2 linked regions of the Methanococcus maripaludis genome follow. Each later gene encodes a partner of the first gene's protein in a complex. Links are inferred from orthologs where the notes say so. Each region holds a gene or a part of one and is shown in the gene's direction. Other genes may lie near its edges. The genes, in order: hdrC and MMJJ_RS00855.

Evidence for each region.
Region 2: the proteins of hdrC (region 1) and MMJJ_RS00855 are in contact, whole or in part, in a cryo-EM structure (PDB 7BKB), measured with the Methanospirillum hungatei proteins. The link is inferred for Methanococcus maripaludis from one-to-one orthologs. Residues at the interface, in WP_011448820.1 of Methanospirillum hungatei: Arg18, Arg19, Tyr20, His21, Leu22, Asp24, Ile40, Asn42, Met43, Cys44, Tyr45, Gln46, Arg65, Leu66, Arg69, Val72, Leu73, Leu75, Glu78, Arg100; in WP_011448822.1 of Methanospirillum hungatei: Lys396, Tyr441, Glu455, Tyr458, Tyr459, Gln462, His463, Lys467, Phe468, Ile469, Phe488, Asp491, Leu493, Leu494, Arg496, Pro497, Val498, Asp499, Val500, Glu501.

The regions. Positions count from the first base shown.
Region 1 is NZ_CP026606.1:1,540,775-1,550,072, reverse strand. The notes cover bases 2,632-5,445. They hold hdrC (CoB--CoM heterodisulfide reductase subunit C), read left to right. Parts: upstream 2,632-3,656; coding sequence 3,657-4,235; downstream 4,236-5,445. Other genes in these bases: MMJJ_RS08390 (carboxymuconolactone decarboxylase family protein), read left to right, coding at 5,187-5,445; hdrB (CoB--CoM heterodisulfide reductase subunit B), read left to right, coding at 4,248-5,153; MMJJ_RS08405 (hydrogenase large subunit), read right to left, coding at 2,632-3,429. In the rest of the region: MMJJ_RS08420 (uroporphyrinogen decarboxylase family protein), read right to left, coding at 3-1,061; MMJJ_RS08410 (CBS domain-containing protein), read right to left, coding at 1,880-2,242; more of MMJJ_RS08405, read right to left, coding at 2,302-2,631; more of MMJJ_RS08390, read left to right, coding at 5,446-5,501; MMJJ_RS08385 (class II SORL domain-containing protein), read left to right, coding at 5,515-5,871; MMJJ_RS08380 (MTH865 family protein), read left to right, coding at 5,892-6,158; MMJJ_RS08375 (ferritin), read left to right, coding at 6,181-6,696; MMJJ_RS08370 (rubredoxin-like domain-containing protein), read left to right, coding at 6,715-6,903; MMJJ_RS08365 (DsrE family protein), read left to right, coding at 6,939-7,289; MMJJ_RS08360 (FprA family A-type flavoprotein), read left to right, coding at 7,327-8,490; divalent cation tolerance protein CutA, read left to right, coding at 8,515-8,829; MMJJ_RS09370 (heavy-metal-associated domain-containing protein), read left to right, coding at 8,956-9,174; MMJJ_RS08350 (heavy metal translocating P-type ATPase), read left to right, coding at 9,190-9,298.
Region 2 is NZ_CP026606.1:156,878-166,289, reverse strand. What follows is about bases 1,461-4,388. They hold MMJJ_RS00855 (CoB--CoM heterodisulfide reductase iron-sulfur subunit A family protein), read left to right. Parts: upstream 1,461-1,906; coding sequence 1,907-3,871; downstream 3,872-4,388. Other genes in these bases: MMJJ_RS00850 (formylmethanofuran dehydrogenase subunit B), read left to right, coding at 3,915-4,388; MMJJ_RS00860 (4Fe-4S binding protein), read left to right, coding at 1,461-1,816. In the rest of the region: MMJJ_RS00865 (Ni/Fe hydrogenase subunit alpha), read left to right, coding at 1-614; more of MMJJ_RS00860, read left to right, coding at 623-1,460; more of MMJJ_RS00850, read left to right, coding at 4,389-5,222; MMJJ_RS00845 (hypothetical protein), read right to left, coding at 5,493-5,759; MMJJ_RS00840 (hypothetical protein), read left to right, coding at 6,041-6,334; MMJJ_RS00835 (hypothetical protein), read right to left, coding at 6,349-6,693; MMJJ_RS00830 (corrinoid protein), read left to right, coding at 6,961-7,620; MMJJ_RS00825 (uroporphyrinogen decarboxylase family protein), read left to right, coding at 7,645-8,736; MMJJ_RS00820 (methylcobamide:CoM methyltransferase MtbA), read left to right, coding at 8,858-9,412. UniProt on the Methanocaldococcus jannaschii protein: Part of a complex that catalyzes the reversible reduction of CoM-S-S-CoB to the thiol-coenzymes H-S-CoM (coenzyme M) and H-S-CoB (coenzyme B).

The DNA.
Region 1 (9,298 bases):
TATTAAACTTGGTTTTGAAAATCTTCATTTACTCCATAATATCTTGCTGAATCCATCAAAGCTTGAATATTTTCCATAGGAACTTTATCAGATGTTTCACAGCCTGTTGAAAGAATAAATCCTGGTTTGAATCCATCCATTATTTCGATTAAATTTTTACATGTTTCATGAATCCTTTCTACAGGACCAAAAAGCAGATCATCAGAAGGACTTACGTTTCCAAGAATTACAGATTTTCCAGAAACTTTTTCCTTTGCAACCTCAAGATCACACAGATCAATACTCAATACATCTGCACCTGTTTCTGACATTTGATCTATTATTTTTGTTGTTTTTTCACAGATATGCAGTGGAATAATAGTTCCCAACTCGTGTGCGTGTTCAACGAGCTCGGTTATGTAGGGTTTTGAAAACTGTTTAAATGATCTTGGACTTATTAGACTTCCTGATGAAAGCGGTTCAAGAATAATTGGAATTGCACCTCGCTTTACAACTTCAGTTATAAAGTTTTTTGCACTTTCTGTTGCCATTTTCATTAATTCGTGACATAATTCGGGGTTATTGTATGTATCTTTTATGAATTGTTCGTGTCCTCTCAAAGTTGAAGCTGTTGAAAAAGGCCCTGAAAAACAGACTGCAACATTTACTTGATCCCCTATTTCTTTTTGAATCATTTCGATAGCTTCGTAGTATACAGGTAAGTTTGCTTCGTAACCTTCTGCAACATTTATTTTTGAAATATCTTCGGGTGTTTTCACAACGGGATCCCTACAGCTTGCAGGTTCATTTTCAAAATAAACTAATTTCTGACCCATTGCTTCTGCAAGATATGAACAATTTGTAAATAGATAAAGCAAATCATATCCAAATTTCTCAAAACCTGCAATGTGTGATTTTGTCATCACTTCAGAATTTAACTGGAAATCTTTTTGAGATTTACCAATTAGCTGTGCCGTGTTTGAAGTAACTATTGGCATCGCAACTATTCGATCTAAAGGTTTTCCTTCCAAAAATGCTGCAACTCTTTCTTTAGAAGTCATTATATCTTTTTTTATTTCCATTACAATCCCTCGTAAACTTCTTTTACGCGCCTTACTGCTTCGTTTGCAGTGTTTGTATATATATCGGCCCCAATTCTATCCGCAAAACTTTGTGAAATAGGTCCTCCACCGATAAATACTTTGTATTTATCCCTAAGTCCTTTTTCTTCGAGCATTTTGATTACTTTTTCCATTCCATCCATTGTCGTTGTCATTAAAGTTGACATTCCGATAAAATCTGCACCAATTTCTTCGGCTTTTTCGACAAAGAGTTCTAACGGAACATCCCTTCCAAGGTCGTATACTTCAATTCCTGATGCACCCATCATAATTTTTACAAGATTTTACCTATATCGTGAGTATCCCCTTGAACTACCCCGATAACAACTTTTATTGGTTTTGTTGCGTCTTCTGTTGTAATATGGGGTTTTACAACGTCAAGCCCGGCATAAAGTGCATCTGCACAGATTAATACTTCTGGAACAAAATATTCTTCTTCTTCGTAAAGCTTACCTACTTCATCCATCCCTGCAATTAATCCATTGTCAATAATTTCTTCAGGTAAAATTCCCAAATTAAGTGCTTCATTGCACAGTTTTACAACATTTTCAGGCTCCATTTCAACAAGATTTTCTGCAATCTCTTTTAACATTTTTTCTTTAGTCATAACCTCACCTCGGGGTTTCAATCTTATATCGGAAACATATATTATATTAATTTATTCACTATATCGATTAAAAAACTTAATTTATAGTATATATCTTAAAAAATCTAATACCTAATATAATTAAACAGAAAAAAGAGTTTAAACAGTTCAAAATACAATAAAAAAAGAATTTTTATTTGGAGGTTAATTTTTTCAAAATATCAAAAGAACTCAAAGTTCCAACAATTTTATCATTTTCAACAACAGGATACGCAAAAACTTCATTTTCTATTATTTCAGAAATTAATTCGTCAGATAATTCATCGTTCGGATTTATCGTTTTAATTTCATCTAAAAATAACATTGCTTCTTCCACTTTAACGTGTTTGCACCCCGTGAGTAAATCTAGTGCAGTAACCCATCCAACAAGTTCCCCATCTTCAATTACAGGTGCATAGCTTTTTTTATTTTTATATAACGACTGAACTACTCCCCCTACAATATCGCTTGGAGAAACGTTTAAAAAATTTTCGTTCATGACTTCTTTTACAATCATAAAACCACCAGAAACAGTATAAAAAAGATTGATTATTATATACTTATTATTTAATGTGCCTATTTCTTAAATGGTTCCTTTAAAACCATCAACCTATCAGTACATGTAAAACAAGGATCGCAACTTGCAATTATTAATTCTGCATCACTTACGTGGTATCCTTTTACAATATCTTCCATTGCACCAAGATTTGTTGCAGTTGGAGTCCTGATTTTTGCCTGCCTTACAAGCCCTTCATCATCCAATCCGTATGAATAGTACTGCTCTCCCCTTTGAGCTTCGGTGTAGCAGTTTATCGGCTTAAATTCGTGTAATTCGTAATTTGGATTGTAGATTCTTTTGTCTGCAGTGTCTTTTAAAGCATCAAGCGCCTGCCTTATAATTTTAACACTTTCAAGGCACTCGTAAAACCTAACAGCAAGCCTTGCAAAAACATCTCCGCTGTCAAATAATATTTCGTCAAAGTCGTATGGATCATATTCTGGAACCCACCCCCACTTTCTCATGTCGGATTTCACGTTGCTACCTCTTGCAGTAGGCCCTACTGCGTGGAATTTTGCAGCGGTTTTTCTATCCATTACTCCAACATCTTTTACTCTTGAAATAATCATCGGGTCATTTAACATTCTTTCAAGAAATTTATTCAAGCCTTCCTCATATTTTGAAACTTTTTCAAGTATATGTGGAATCTGAGTATCTGAAATATTACATCTTGGTCTGATTCCGCCAATTATCGGGCATGAATAGTGAACCCTGCTTCCTGAAATTTCAAAAAATACCTGCATGATTGGTTCTCTTAACATGAAACATCTCATAGACATTGTTTCATGGCCCAATATTTCAAAAGCGTGTCCAAAAAGTAATGTATGAGAATGAAGTCGCTCTAATTCTTCCACGATAATTCTTATGTGGTTTGCACGTTCTGGAATTTCGATGTTGCACCCGATTTCAACAAGCCTTGCCGCACTCCAGAGGTGAATGTGTGAACAGATTCCGCAGATTTTTTCGCATAAAATACATGCTTTTTCAACAGGAAGGCCTTCCATTAATCGTTCAACGCCCCTATGATTTACACCAATTGTAAGTTCTGCATCTTTTACTATCTCATCTTCAATAAATAATCTCAGCCTGTGAGGTTCAAGCATTGTAGAGTGCACTGGCCCGATTGCAATTTCTCCTTCGTACATGATTTTTCCCTTTTTCAAAAATAAATTAAATGAATCCTGATTTTGATAATTTAAAATTTAGAAATATCATTATCAATTATGATAATTAGTAACTAGTCATCTGTACTTATATTATTAATGATTATTTGTTTTCTCTATTTTACTGCTGTATAATATATACGTCAAACGTGCAAATATATATCAAGTTTTAAAACAAAGATTAAATTATACCGGGGAGGTGAAATCGAATGGTTTTAAAATCTAGTGAATTTAATCCTGATTTTCCAAAACAGATTATTGAATCTGGAGAATGGATATTCGGAGATCATGCGTCTTCTTTTCAAAAATGTTACCAGTGCGGAACGTGTACTGGGGCATGCCCTAGCGGCAGAATAACCGCACTCAGGACGAGAAAATTAATAAGAAGTGCACTTGCAGGAATTGACAGTATTTTATCAGGTGATGACCTGTGGATGTGCACTACGTGCTATGAATGCTACGAAAAATGCCCAAGGGAAGTAAAAATAACTGATATTATTAAAATTATAAGAAATATCGCTGCTGAAAAAGGATACATTGCAGAACCACACAGGAAAACCAGCCTGCTTGTATTTAAAACCGGGCATGCTGTTCCCGTTAATGACGAAATCAAAAAAGCAAGGCTTGCAATTGGATTAACTGAAATACCTCCAACAACCCACAAATACCCCGAAGCTTTGGAAATTGTAAGGGATATCATGGAAGACCTTAATTTCTGTAAAAAAGTTGGAATTTGTAGAGAAACTATGGACTTAGAACCACTAAATGTTCAAAAATCTGAGGAATAGGGGTGAAGTAGGATGAGTGAAACTGATTTTGAATACATGTTTTTTTTAGGATGCATTGCACCAAATAGGTATCCCGGAATTGAAAGTGCAACCTATAAAGCACTAGATAAACTTGGAATACAATTGCACCCATTTGAACAGGCTTCTTGCTGTCCTGCACCGGGAGTATTTGGTTCTTTTGACTTAATGACCTGGCTTACAATTGCTGCAAGAAATATTGTAATGGCAGAACAGGCCGATCTGGACATTTTAACAATATGTAACGGATGCTACGGCTCGTTATTTGAAGCAAACCACATCCTGCAGGATAATGAAAATGCAAGAAATAAGGTAAATGAAGTGTTATCAAAGCACGGCCTTGAATATACTGGAAAATCAAGAGTACGGCACTTAACGGAAGTACTTTATTTTGAGTACAGCCCTGAAAAAATTGCTGAAAGAGTAGAAAGGCCGCTCGACATTAATGTTGCAGTTCACTATGGTTGCCACTACTTAAAGCCTACTGATGTAAAGCATATTGAAAGTTCAGAGGTTCCAAAATCACTTGACGGACTTGTCGAAGCAATCGGGGCAAAGTCAATATACTATAAAGACAAAAATATGTGTTGTGGAGCAGGTGGTGGAGTAAGGGCTAGAAACCCAGAAGTTGCGCTTGAAATGGCTGAAACCAAAGTAAAAAATATAATCGCAGCAGGGGGCGATTGTGTAACGGAAGTATGTCCATTCTGCCATTTACAGTTTGACCGGGGTCAGATTGAAATGAAAGAAACTTTTGGACGAGAATACAAGTTACCCGTTATTCACTATGCCCAATTACTTGGTATGGCAATGGGTATGACTCCAAAAGAAGTTGCGCTTGATCTCCACTTTATTCCTGCAGACCCGCTACTTGAAAAGCTTGGAATAAATATGGAATAAAATAATATTTAATCCTTAGACGGAGGGGATTTTATGAAAGAAGGTATTTTTTTCGGAGAAGGAATGAAATTTGTAAAAGATGACTACCCAGACATTTACGATGCAGTTGTCGGATTGAATAAAGCAGCATACACTGGAAAAGTTTTGGACTACAAAACTCAAAAATTGATTGCTATTGGAATTGTTGCAGCGACAGGGGATGAAACTGCGACAGAAAAGCAGATGAGAAGCGGAATGAATGAATTAAAAATAACTAAAGAAGAAATAGTTGATGCATTGCGGGTTGTATTATTAACTTCAGGAATGCCTGCATTTACAAAAGCTATGAAAGTAGTTAGCAAATTATAAATGGGGAGATATAATGAGCTGCGTAAGTGCTCAAACACTTAAAGAAGGAACTGATTTTGAAAAAAAACACGTTCCAATGATAGAATGCAAAACTTCAGTTAAACCCGATGAAATCTACGAAGTAAAAATCCATACTGCAGGGGTAGAACATCCAATGGAAGACGGGCACTTCATCCAGTTTATTGAACTAAATGTAGAAGAGTACCCTCTTTTAAGAGTTCAGCTAACACAGCACTCCAAACCAGATGTTGTAGTAAATATAAAAGCTCCAAATGAAGAACACAAAGGTAGAACGATTAAACTCGTTGCAACAATGTTTTGCAACCTTCATGGGCTTTGGAAATACGAAAAAGAAGTAATAATTGAATAAAAACCAGATTTGGTGATTTAATGATTACTACAAACCATCCTCTTGGCGAAGCGCTAAAAGATATTGAAAATTTCAAATTAGCGTTGGCTGATTACTTTAAAGACAAAGAAGTATTTCCAATAAAAAATAAAGTTGAACTTGGAAGTGCACTGCCCTGTGGAATTTCAATGCCTTGTGGGGAAATAGAAGCGGGAGAACTTGTTAAATTTGTAAATGATAATGATTTTCCGATAAAAAATTCAGAAGATCTGGCAGTGAAACTTTCTAAAAGTTGCAGTATTAAATAGTCCATATAACGGGGGTTTAAATATGGATGGTAAATTAAGATGCGAAATAGAAGAACAGATCAATAAAGAATTCTATTCAGCATACCTATATCTTGCAATGTCAAATTATGCAGAATCCAATGGATTCAAAGGAATTTCGAACTGGTTTATTGTTCAATCTCAGGAAGAACTTGACCATGCAATGAAATTTTATAATTACATACACAGCATGGGCGAAACTCTTGAGTTGGGTGCAATTGATAAACCTGAGCCAAGATGGAATTCTATTATAGACGTCTTTGAAAATGGGCTTACCCATGAAAAGTACGTTACACAAAGAATTCACAAATTAATGGATATTGCACATGAAGTAAAAGATTATGCAGCAATTTCAATGCTCCAGTGGTTCGTAAATGAACAGATTGAAGAAGAATCTTCATTTAGAGATGTTCTTGATAAATTGAAACTAACAGGCGGAGATATAAATTACCTGATGGTACTCGACGGTGAACTCAGTCAAAGAGTCAGAACGCCGCCTCAAAGTGAAACTAATGAATAATTCGATTAGGTGAAAGATATGGTATGGTGGAAATGTTCAAACTGCGGATACATATTTGAAGGCGAAGCTGGAAAAGTTCCTGAAAAATGTCCAAACTGCGGAGAAATCTGTACATTTTACGATGTAAGCTGTTATACTCCAGAATGTGGATTTGAAGGCTACGATCCAAAAATTGCTGGAAGAAGGCAGGAAGAAAGCAGACTATAATTCATTCATTATTTAATTTTTTTAGGGGGATAATAATGAAAACTTGTTTTTTGATATTTACTTACGATAAAGGTGGAAAACCATACGTTCCAGTAATATTTCACGCACTTCTCTTTGCAAAAGAGATGAAAGAAAAAGGGGACGATGTAAAAATAGTTTTTGAAGGAGAGGCCGTAAAATGGTTCAATGAACTATTAAAAGAAGACCATCCTTTAAAAAGTCATGTTGAAGCCCTGAAAGATAATTTTATAGCTTGTGAAGCATGTTCTAATATGTTTGGTGTTTTAGATAGTATTAAAGGAAAAATAAAAATTGAAAATGACCTTCATGGGCATATCAGTCTTAAGAAATATCTCGATAGCGACTACAAAGTCATCGAATTTTAATCTATTACTTTTATTTAACTTTTTTTAGGTGTATTTTATGGCATTTACTTTAAAAGAAGGCGTCTATTGGGTAGGGGCGATCGACTGGAATATCAGAGAATTTCACGGCTATGAAACTAAAGACGGTTCCAGCTACAATTCGTATCTTATTAAAGATGAAAAAATTGTTTTAATAGATACTGTAAAAAAATATCTTTTTGATGAATTTTACGGGAGAATTAAAAAAGTCGTCGATCCTGAAAAAATAGACTATATTGTGGTAAACCACGTTGAAATGGACCACAGCAGTTCTTTAGAAAAAATCATGGAAATTTCAAAAGCTAAAATTATAACAAACCAGAAAGCAAAAGAACATCTTGAATTACACTACAATACAAAAGATTGGGAATATATAATCGTTGATTCTGGAGATTCAGTAAATATTGGAAAAAGAAATTTAACGTTTGTCAAAACTCCAATGCTTCACTGGCCTGACAACATGGTAACTTACTGCCCCGAAGATAAAATACTCTTCTCAAACGATGCATTCGGCCAGCACATAGCATCAAGTGAAAGGTTTGACTTTGAAATCGATTATGCGCTGGATTCTGCAAAAGAGTACTTTGCAAACATACTGCTTCCATACAGGACGCTTATTCCAAATGCAGTTAAAACGGTCGATACTCTTGAAACAGATTTAATATGCCCGTCACATGGCATCATCTGGAAAGAAAATATTTCAAAAATTAAAGAAAAATATCTAGAATTTGCATCAAACAACGTTATTAATAAGGCTGTTATTGTATACGACACAATGTACAGCTCAACTGAAAAAATCGGACTTGCTATTGCAGAAGGATTAATTGAAAGCGGTGTTGAAGTTAAAGTTTTTAAAATATCTAAAACTCCAGTAAGTAAAATAATAGCTGAAATTTTGGATGCAAAATACGTGCTTGTGGGATCCCCAACTCTTAATATTAATTTATACCCTGAAGTCGCCAGATTTTTAAAATACATGGAAGGTTTAAAACCAAACAAAAAAATTGCGGCTGCTTTTGGTTCTTACGGTTGGGCAGAAAGTGCTACAAAACATATTAAAAATACTTTTGACATATTATCTTTTGACACCGTGGATGACGAATGCCTAACATGTAGATTTGTTCCCAATGAAAAACACCTTAAAAAATGTCAAGAATTTGGAAAAAAACTTGCTGAAATGTAATAAAAATATTGGGGGGGCAATATTATGGAAAAACCAACTCTTGTTTATACAACATTTCCAAACTTTGAAACTGCAAAATCTATTGTAGGTTATCTTTTGGAGAAAAAAATGATAGCCTGCGCAAACTTAAGAGAGCATGAAGCACACTATTTTAACGATGGTGACGTTTCAATAAATACAGAAATCGGTGCATTTTTAAAAACTACCGAAAACAGATGGATTTCATTAAAAGATATGATTAATGAAATTCATCCTCTTGAAACTCCTGCAATCTTAAAAATAAATATCGATGATTCAAATGATGAATTCAAAAATTGGATTCTTAATATTATTAAATAATCAATCTTTTTTAACATTTTATTCCCAAACTAACGATAATTTTTTAGTTTATTGTTGATATATATGGAAGTGTTATATAGTTGCACAATCATAATATATTTAATTAAATTTTGTGTGGTGAATCGGATGGAGGAATTAAAATTAAAAATAACTGGAATGAGTTGCCAGATGTGTGTAAAAACCATTAAAAATCTTTTAAGTGAGCTTGAAGGCGTAATAAATGTTGATATCGACTTAGAAGCAGGTATTGGAATTATAACTTACGATGAAAAAATAGTGAATGAAGAAGAAATTTTAAAAAATGAAGCTTTTGAGCTATATCCTGCAGAAAAATTGGCTAATTAAACTTGGGTAGTTTTTATGGAAGTAAAACTAAAAATTTCTGGAATGACTTGCGCAGTCTGTGTAAAAACGATTGAAAAATCTGTTTCTAAGATGGACGGTGTTGAAAGTATAGTTGTGAATTTAC
Region 2 (9,412 bases), 1.4 Mb from region 1 along the record:
CATATTCATACCTTAAATTCCCATATTTAACTGAAAAAGGTCCTGTTGATGGAGTTTACAGAGTAAATACTCTTTCAAGGTTAAATGTATGCGATAAAATGCCTACACCTATTGCTCAAAAATACTACGAAGAATTTGTAAAAACTTTTGGAAAACCTGCACACCACCCGATGCTTTTCCACTATGCAAGATTAATCGAGCTTATTTCAAGTGCAGAACTCATAAGAAAATTCTTAGAAGACGATGCAATTGTTGGAACTGACATAAGGGTAGAACCAACCGATCTTGTTGGAGAAGGTGTTGGATGCCTCGAAGCTCCAAGAGGAACTTTAGTGCACCACTTCAAAACCGATGATAAAGGAATTATCACCGATGCAAATTTAGTTGTTGCAACTGTTCAAAATAACCCTGCAATGGATATTGGCGTTCAAAAAGTTGCTGAAAAATACATAAAAACACCCGAAGATGCAAAACCACATGTTTTAAACCACATGGAAATGGTAATTCGGGCATACGATCCATGCCTTTCATGTGCAACGCACACAATTGACGGAAAAGAAAGAATGCTTTCAATGGATGTCTACAAGGGCGGAAAATTAATTAAAACATTATAGGGGATATCATGATCAAGATAAACACTGAAGACTGTTATATGTGTAAAGCTTGTGAAAATAGCTGCCCTACAGAAGCTTTAAAATTAAATCCCTTTAAAGTATGCCAACTTTGTGGAAATTGTGTCAATGCATGTCCAAACGATGCATTAAACTTAAGAGAAATTGAATTAAATGGTAAAACTATTAAACAGATCGAATATTTCCCTACAAAGTGCGATTTGTGTGGTGAATGTGTTAAAGTCTGTCCAAATAACCTCAAAATAGAAAATGATAAATTAAAAGGTTTCTGCGTAGGCTGTATGAAATGTGTTGAAGCATGTCCCGACGACTATGTTGGAATGGAAGGCGTAGTTGAACCCGCTAAAAGAAACATTACATTACCAAAAGAACCTATTGCAGTTACCGAGGATTGTGTCGGCTGTGGGGTATGTATTTCTGAATGCCCTGTTGGTGCACTTTCAATAGAGGGCGAAAAAGCAGTTGTTGACAAAAATTCCTGTATATACTGTAGTATCTGTGCACAAACATGTCCATGGAACGCGATCTTCGTCGCAGGCAAAAAATCACCAAAAAGAGATAAAAATATTGTCAAATTTAGTGTGGACAGCGATTTATGTATTGGATGTGGCGACTGTACTGACAAATGTCCAAGGGATTTAATTGTTTTAAATGAAATGGTTGCAGTTCCGCCAAAAGGATGTCCTGCATGCGGATTATGTATGGCAGCATGTCCTGTTGATGCAATTGAATTAGTGGTTGAATATGGATCTCCAAAACCGATAACTGATGAAGGTATCGTTTGGGATGAAGAAAAATGTGCATACTGCGGACCTTGTGCCATAAAATGTCCAAACAATGCAATAAATGTGGTAAATCCAAAAGGACTTGAAATGCCAAGCAGGAAAAAAACTGAAAAAGCAAACGAGTTCAAAATGTGTATTCGATGTGGCGCATGTGTTCAAAGCTGTCCAAACGATGCACTTAGGATTGGTAAAATCATCCACGATGGTAAAGAATACGAAAGAATCGAATTTAGTCCTAATTTATGTGATTCCTGTGGAAAATGTATTGAAACGTGTCCTTATGACATGCTTAACTTAACAGGAAAACCAGAAAAACCTCTCGAAGGGTTCTGTGTAATGTGTTTGAAATGTATTGAAGCCTGTGATAAGGCTAAAAAGAGCGCATTATCTTTGAAATAATTTTTAATAGATGTAGCTATTAGAAAATGTAATAATGGTATTAAAATATATATTTGGACTAACAGTTCAAGCCAGATATTGGTGATAATTATGGAAGAACCAAAAATAGGAGTTTACGTCTGCCACTGTGGTGTAAACATTGGCGGTGTAGTTGATTGCGAAAATGTAGCAAGAACTGCAGAAGGACTCGAAAACGTCGTGATTGCAAGAGATTACAAGTACATGTGTGCAGATCCCGGGCAAGAACTCATCAAAAAAGACATCAAGGAACTTGGATTAAACAGGGTAATTGTTGCAGCATGTTCCCCAAGACTTCACGAACCTACATTTAGAAGGTGTGTAGAAGAAGCAGGTTTAAACCCATTTTTGTTTGAATTTGCAAACATTCGTGAACACTGTTCATGGGTACACATGAAAGAAAAAGAAAAAGCTACCGAAAAAGCAAACGACCTTGTAAGGATGGCTGTTGCAAAAGCAAGGCAGCTCGAACCTTTAGATTATCTAAACGTTCCAGTTACCAAAAGAGCCATGGTTATCGGAGCAGGGGTTGCAGGTATTCAGGCCGCACTTGATTTAGGGGATGCAGGATACGAAACAATTGTTGTTGAAAAAACACCATCAGTTGGGGGTAGAATGGCCCAGTTAGATAAGGTATTTCCAACAAACGACTGTTCGATCTGTATTTTAGCTCCAAAAATGGTTGACGTTGCAAAACACCCAAATATCAAGCTTTATTCCTACTCAGAAGTAAAAGATGTAAAAGGATACATTGGAAACTTCAAGGTAAAAATCGAGAAAAAACCAAGATATTTATCTGAAGAAAAATGTACTGGATGCGGTTCATGTGAGGAAGTATGTCCTATATCTGTTCCAAACGAATTTGATATGGGAATTGGGCTTAGAAAAGCAATTTATAAGCCGTTCCCACAAGCAGTTCCTGCAAAGTACACAATTGACAAAGAAAGCTGTATTGATTGTGGATTGTGTGCAAAAGTGTGCGGACCTCAAGCGATTGATTACGGTCAAAAACCAGAAATCATTGAAGCAGAAGTTGGTACAATCATTTCTGCAATAGGATACGATCCATATGACCCAACCGAAAAAGAAGAATACGGATACGGAAAAATTCCAAATGTCATAACCTCAATGGAACTTGAAAGAATGATTAATGCTTCTGGTCCAACGATGGGTAAGGTAATCCGGCCAAGTGATGGTCAAAAACCAAAAAGAATTGCATTTATTCAGTGTGTTGGTTCAAGAGATGCGAAAATCGGTAAAAAATACTGTTCAAATGTATGCTGTATGTATGCAATGAAAAATTCGCAGTTAATTAAAGAAAAAGCTCCTGAAACAGATATTGATATTTACTACATGGATATCAGGGCATTTGGTAAGGGATACGAAGAATTCTACGAAAGAAGTTCAAAACAGTATGGAATTAAATTTATCCGTGGAAGACCTGCACAAGTATTGGATAATCCTGATGGAGACAATCCAATAATCAGGTCAGAAGATACCCTTTTAGGTGAAATCTTTGAAAATGAATACGATTTAGTTGTTCTTTCAGTAGGTATGGTTCCAACATCAACTGCTGACGAAGTACAAAAACTGCTCGGTGTTTCAAGGTCTGCTGACAGGTTCTTCATGGAAGCACACCCTAAATTAAAACCTGTTGATACTGCAACAGACGGTATCTACTTAGCAGGTGCATGTCAGGGTCCAAAAGATATTCCTTCATCTGTTGCGCAAGGTTCAGCGGCTGCATCAAGAGCTGCAATACCTCTTGCAAAAGGGGAAGTTCAGGTTGAACCTATCGTTGTAACAATCGATGAAAATGTCTGTGGTGCATGCGGTATTTGTGTACAGCAGTGCCCATATGGTGCTCCAAGATTCGTTGAAAAAGACGGTAAAGTTGTAGCAGAAGTTCTTTCAGCATTATGTAAAGGTTGTGGAACCTGTGCAGCAGGATGTCCAAGTGGCGCACTTGAACAGTCCCACTTTAAAACAAGCCAGATATACGGACAAATTGAAGGCGCGTTTAAAGATTCCTACTAATTTCTTTTTTATTTTTTTAAATTGGGTGATTTTTTAGGGTGAAATAATGGATGTTATAAAAAATGTAGTATGCCCATTCTGCGGAACTCTTTGTGATGACATTGAATGTTTTGTGGAATCAGGACATATTGTAAAGACAAGAAATGCATGTAGAATCGGTCACAGCAAGTTTACTCACCGAAAAGGTGCAGTAAGACATACTGAACCGCTTTATCGGGAAAACAAAAAAGATGATTTTAAAAAAATCGACTTTGATACTGCAATAGAAAAAACTGCTGAAATTTTAGTAAATGCGAAAAAACCTCTTATTTATGGATTTTCTGCAACAGAATGCCACGCACATATTGAAGGTATGAAGTTGGCTGAAAAAATAAGGGGAATTGTAAGCAACACTGCCGAAGTATGCCATGGCCCGAGTGTATGGGCACTTCAGGATGTTGGGTACCCCATATGTACGCTTGGAGAAGTTAAAAACAGGGCAGATGTTGTAATTTATTGGGGTTCAAACCCGATGCACGCACACCCAAGACACATGAGCCGATACGGAGTTTTTCCAAGGGGCTTTTTTAGGGGTCGCGGAAGAAAAGATCGAATTTTAATTGTAGTTGATCCAAGAGAAAGTGACACTGCAAAATTAGCAGACATTCACTTAAAAGTTGAACCGCATAAGGATTATGAGCTTATAAGTGCGATAAGGTCTGCTTTAAAAGGTTTTGAACTTCAATCTGAAATAATAGCAGGGATCCCTAGAGAAATGATATATGAAACTGTTGAAATATTGAAAAAAGCACAGTATGGGGAACTTTTCTTTGCAATGGGTGTTACGCATACTGCTGGAAAGCATAGAAATATCGATACTGCAATCGAACTTGTAATCGATTTAAATTCACAAACTAAATTTACGCTGATTCCAATGAGGGGCCACTACAATGTAAATGGTTTCAATCAGGTGTGTACTTGGATCAGTGGATTTCCGTTATGTGTGGACTATTCAAGAGGATTTCCAGAATTTAACCCTGGAGACACGAGTGTAACTGATAGTTTACTTAGAGAAGATGCAGATGCAATGCTAAATATCGCGTCAGACCCCGGAGCACATTTTCCGCAGAATGCAGTTAAAAGAATGTCAAAAATTCCATTAATCTGCATAGACCCTCACGAAACACCAACTTCAGTTCTTGCAAATATAATTCTCCCGCCAACGATTGCAGGTGTTGAGGATACTGGAACCGCCTACAGGATGGATGGAGTTCCATTGGAACTTAAAAAAGTAATTGATCCGCCTGAAAGTACGCTTGCAGATCGGGAAATATTAAAAAGAATATCTAAAAAAGTTGAAGAACTACTATAACTAAAGTCAGAAATTTTATTTTTTTAAATTTTTTTTATAACTTTTCAGATTCAAAATTTTTTTATCCTAAAATATAAAAAAAATAGGTGAGGTCAAAAATGTTAAAGATTTGTGGCTATAAATCTTTAATATTCGATATATTTGCTATTTAATCCTGTTATCTAATATTTACGGCAATGGATAGATATATTACAAAATCTCAGATGTTATCCTGAGATACATTAACTGTGAGGGTTATATTATTTAAGTTTTCTGTATTTGAAATAAAGCTTACTTTAAAATATATGGTACTTCTTCCTTTTTAACCAAAATATCATTTATTATTTCTATTCCTTTCTTAGTTATTTTTGTATAGTAGCTCATACCATAAGACGAACTTTTCACTATTAAATAGCCTTTAACTTCAAGAAAATGAATAATGTATTTTAAATCGTCTTTTTCAAGTCCTGAAATAGTTGTAAGTTCCTTACCTTTTACAAAGGTCTCTTTTTCAAATAGGTATCTTAAAATATTCTGTCTAATTATAACTTCATCCACAAAAATCCCCTTTTTAAGATATGTAATTAATTATAATTACATATTTATTCTAAAGTTAATTAATACTTATTACATCAACATATATATAAATTACGTATTTGCAAGGTCTTTGATATATTATGTAATAATCTGGCTTTTTAACTTGTTTTCAATATTAATTAGTAATTTAATTGGCAACATATTTATAATTTAAAAATTAAGTTAAAGTATACTTATCGGTAAAAAACTATTAATTAACATATATTTTGTAAATGAGTTTTTTTAGTTAAATGAGGGATAATATGGGAGACGGTAAGTGCGGTAAGCACGAATATTCAAATATTAATCAACAGAAAGTTGATTTGATGATTAAAGAACTAAATGAACATGGCATATCAGTTAGTGGAAATAATCCCTGGACGATAGATCCAAAACAGTATGGTATCAAGCTTCAAGCCACCTGGGATCAAGGAAGCTCTAAACTTTACGTAATTGTAACAGATAAATCATTTTTAGTTCCCTGTTCAAAAATATGGGAGAAAATTGACCCTTTAATGAAACATATTGAAGGTCTTTCAGAAAATGAAATGAAATAATTTTCTTTTTTATTTTATTCGATTATTATCTTAAATCTAATATCTTCTTTTTTAGATTTTTCAAGCATTATTCCAAAAAATTCAAATTCATTTATCAAAATTGGGCCAGAAATCGATTTTCCAATCGTTTTGTAAATTTCTTCAAAATCTAATTGATTTGCAATTCCAAAAGCAACGATCCAGAAACATTTTAAAGGATATTTTTCGCCAGAATATTTATCTATTATAAAATATTTTGAACTTTTTGATTTATTTCCTTCACAGAAGTTTTCGCAACTTAATTCAACAACTGTTTTTTCAAAGTCCATATATCCTGGTTTTTCAAATTTTTTAAAAAGCTCTTCAAATTTACTACTCAAAATAACACCTTAATTACAATACATTAGAAACGGATATATTTTGATATAATATATTACTATGCACTCGCTAACAGTTTTTAAGGTTTAATTCGGGTAATTTTTTTATATATTTTTCTAATGTATATCGTACCATAATATTATTAGATATTAGTTTTTTTAATGTAATTATTAATTATTAGGTTTCTTCATGAAAACTATAAAAGATATTATTTACGTAGTTTTATTGATTAATTACCCTTTTTTAAATTTAAATTTTAGAGGTCAAAAATGAGTGAATTGAAAGAACAGCTACTACAAGAGCTTTCTGATTCCGTTGTTGATATGGATGAAGAAAAAACAGAAGAATTATCTAAAAAATATCTCGAAAATGGATTTGATGCTTTTGATGGGATCACAAAAGGGCTAGCAGAAGGAATGAACAGGGCAGGGGTACTTTACGAAGAAGGAGAATATTTTATTCCTGAATTATTAGTCTGTTCTGATGCAATGTATGTGGGCTTGGATATTTTAAAACCTCATTTAAAGTATGAAGATTCAGATAATAAATTTAAAGCAGTTGTTGGCGTTGTTGAAGGGGATACCCATGATATTGGGAAAAACTTATTTAAAATCATGCTCGAAACACAAGGCTTTGAAGTTTATGATCTTGGTAGGGATGTTCCACCTGTAGAATTCATAAAAAAAGCTAAAGAAGTAAGCGCAGATGTCATTGGTCTTTCAACGCTGATGACGACTACAATGGACAATATGAAAGTTGTTATTGGCATGTTAAAAGAAGAAGGAATGAAAGAAACTACAATGGTGATGGTTGGAGGCGGCCCAATCTCACAAAGCTTTGCTGATAAAATTGGTGCAGATGGCTATGCACCAGAAGCTTCAAAATCTGCAAGAATTGCAAAAGAATTGGTTACAAAATTAAAAGGTTAATTTAAACAGTATGGAGAGATTATTATGGATTACCCCGACAAAATGACACCTGCTCAAAGAGCTGCTGCTAAAGCTAAGGGCGAACCCGCTGACCGGGTTGCATGCAACCCAAACATTGGAAATGGGATGGCAAGAATTGCAGGCTACAAAATTTCACAGTTTAATGACGACCCAGAAGCGCTTGCTAATGCAATTATTAAAACATACAGAAGATTTGGGGCAGATGGTGCAAGAATCTTCACAGATTTATTTTTAGTTTCAGAAGCAATGGGCGCAAAAGTTAGAAAACCAGAAGATAATACCGCAGATTTAGAAGAACCTGCAATAAATGACATGTCAGAATTTGATAAATTAAAAGTAATTGATCCATACACACAAGGTAGAATTCCAGTTCATTTAAGGGCAATTGAAATCGTAAGGGATGAAATTGCAAGCGAAGTTGGAGTTACTGCTTCAGTTGTAGGCCCATTTACAAACGCTTTCTTTTTAATTGGCGTAGAAAAAATGACAAAAATGCTTTTAAAAGATCCTGAATCAGTTCATAAACTCTGTGAAATTTCACTACAAAGTTGCATTGCACTAACCGATGCAGTTTTGGAAAAAGGCGTTGGAGTTACTATTTCAGAACCTCTTTCATCATGTACTGTTGTAAGTCCAAAACACTTTAGGGAATTTTCAGCACCGTACTTAAAAAGACTTATCGACCACATAAAAGCAAGAACTGGAAAATTGGTTATACACATTTGTGGAATAACGGATCCAATTTGGGATGATCTTGTAGAAATGGGCGTAGATGTTTTAAGCATTGATAACGTTGCAGATATGGAAAAATGTGCAGAAACCGTTGGAGATAAAATGGTTATTGCAGGAAATGTTGACCCTTCAGCAATTATGTATGCAGGATCAAGAGAAGACGTTAGAAAAGCTACAATTAAATGTGCAAAACAGGGATTGAAAGCTAAAAAAGGATTCATGATCATGTCAGGATGCAGCCTTCCAGTAGAAGTACCTATTGAAAACATTGATGCAATGATGGATACTGCAAGGGAAATGGGATGGCCGGTTACTGAAGAAAAATTAGACTATTTACTTAGTTTTGATAAATACAAAGACTAAGTACCTAAATTATCAAGTTATTCACCCAGATTTTATAATTTTTAAATTTTTAGTTTGATTTTTTTAGAATTTAGTTTAATGGCGCATTATATTTGAAAATTTAAATAAAAAGAGTGATTTAATGATAACACCAAAAGAAAGACTCTCAAAAACCCTCAAAGGAGAAGAAGTTGATAGAATCCCGTGCATATGTCCGGGCGGCATGATGAATATGATTACAAAAGATATCATGGACATTACTGGAATATATTGGCCAGAAGCACACACCGATGCTGAAAAAATGGCTGAACTTACAATTGGAATGTATGAAAATGGCGGGTTTGAAAACTATGGTGTTCCATTCTGCATGACTGTAGAAGCCGAAGCTTTTGGTGCAGGAGTTAAAATGGGTACAGATATTACTGAACCAAGAGTTACAAACTATCCAATAGATTCTGTTACTGAATATGAAAAATTAAATCATATCAATATTGATGAGGGACGTGGAAAAACCGTTCTTGAATCAATAGAACTTTTAAACGAAAAAAACTCAGAAGTTCCCATTATTGCAAATCTCACAGGTCCAGTTAGTACTGCATCGTCTTTAATGGAACCTGTAACGTACTATAAAGAACTTAGAAGAAAACCCGACGCTGCAAAAGAATTCATGGATTTTGTAACTGAAAACTTAATCGAA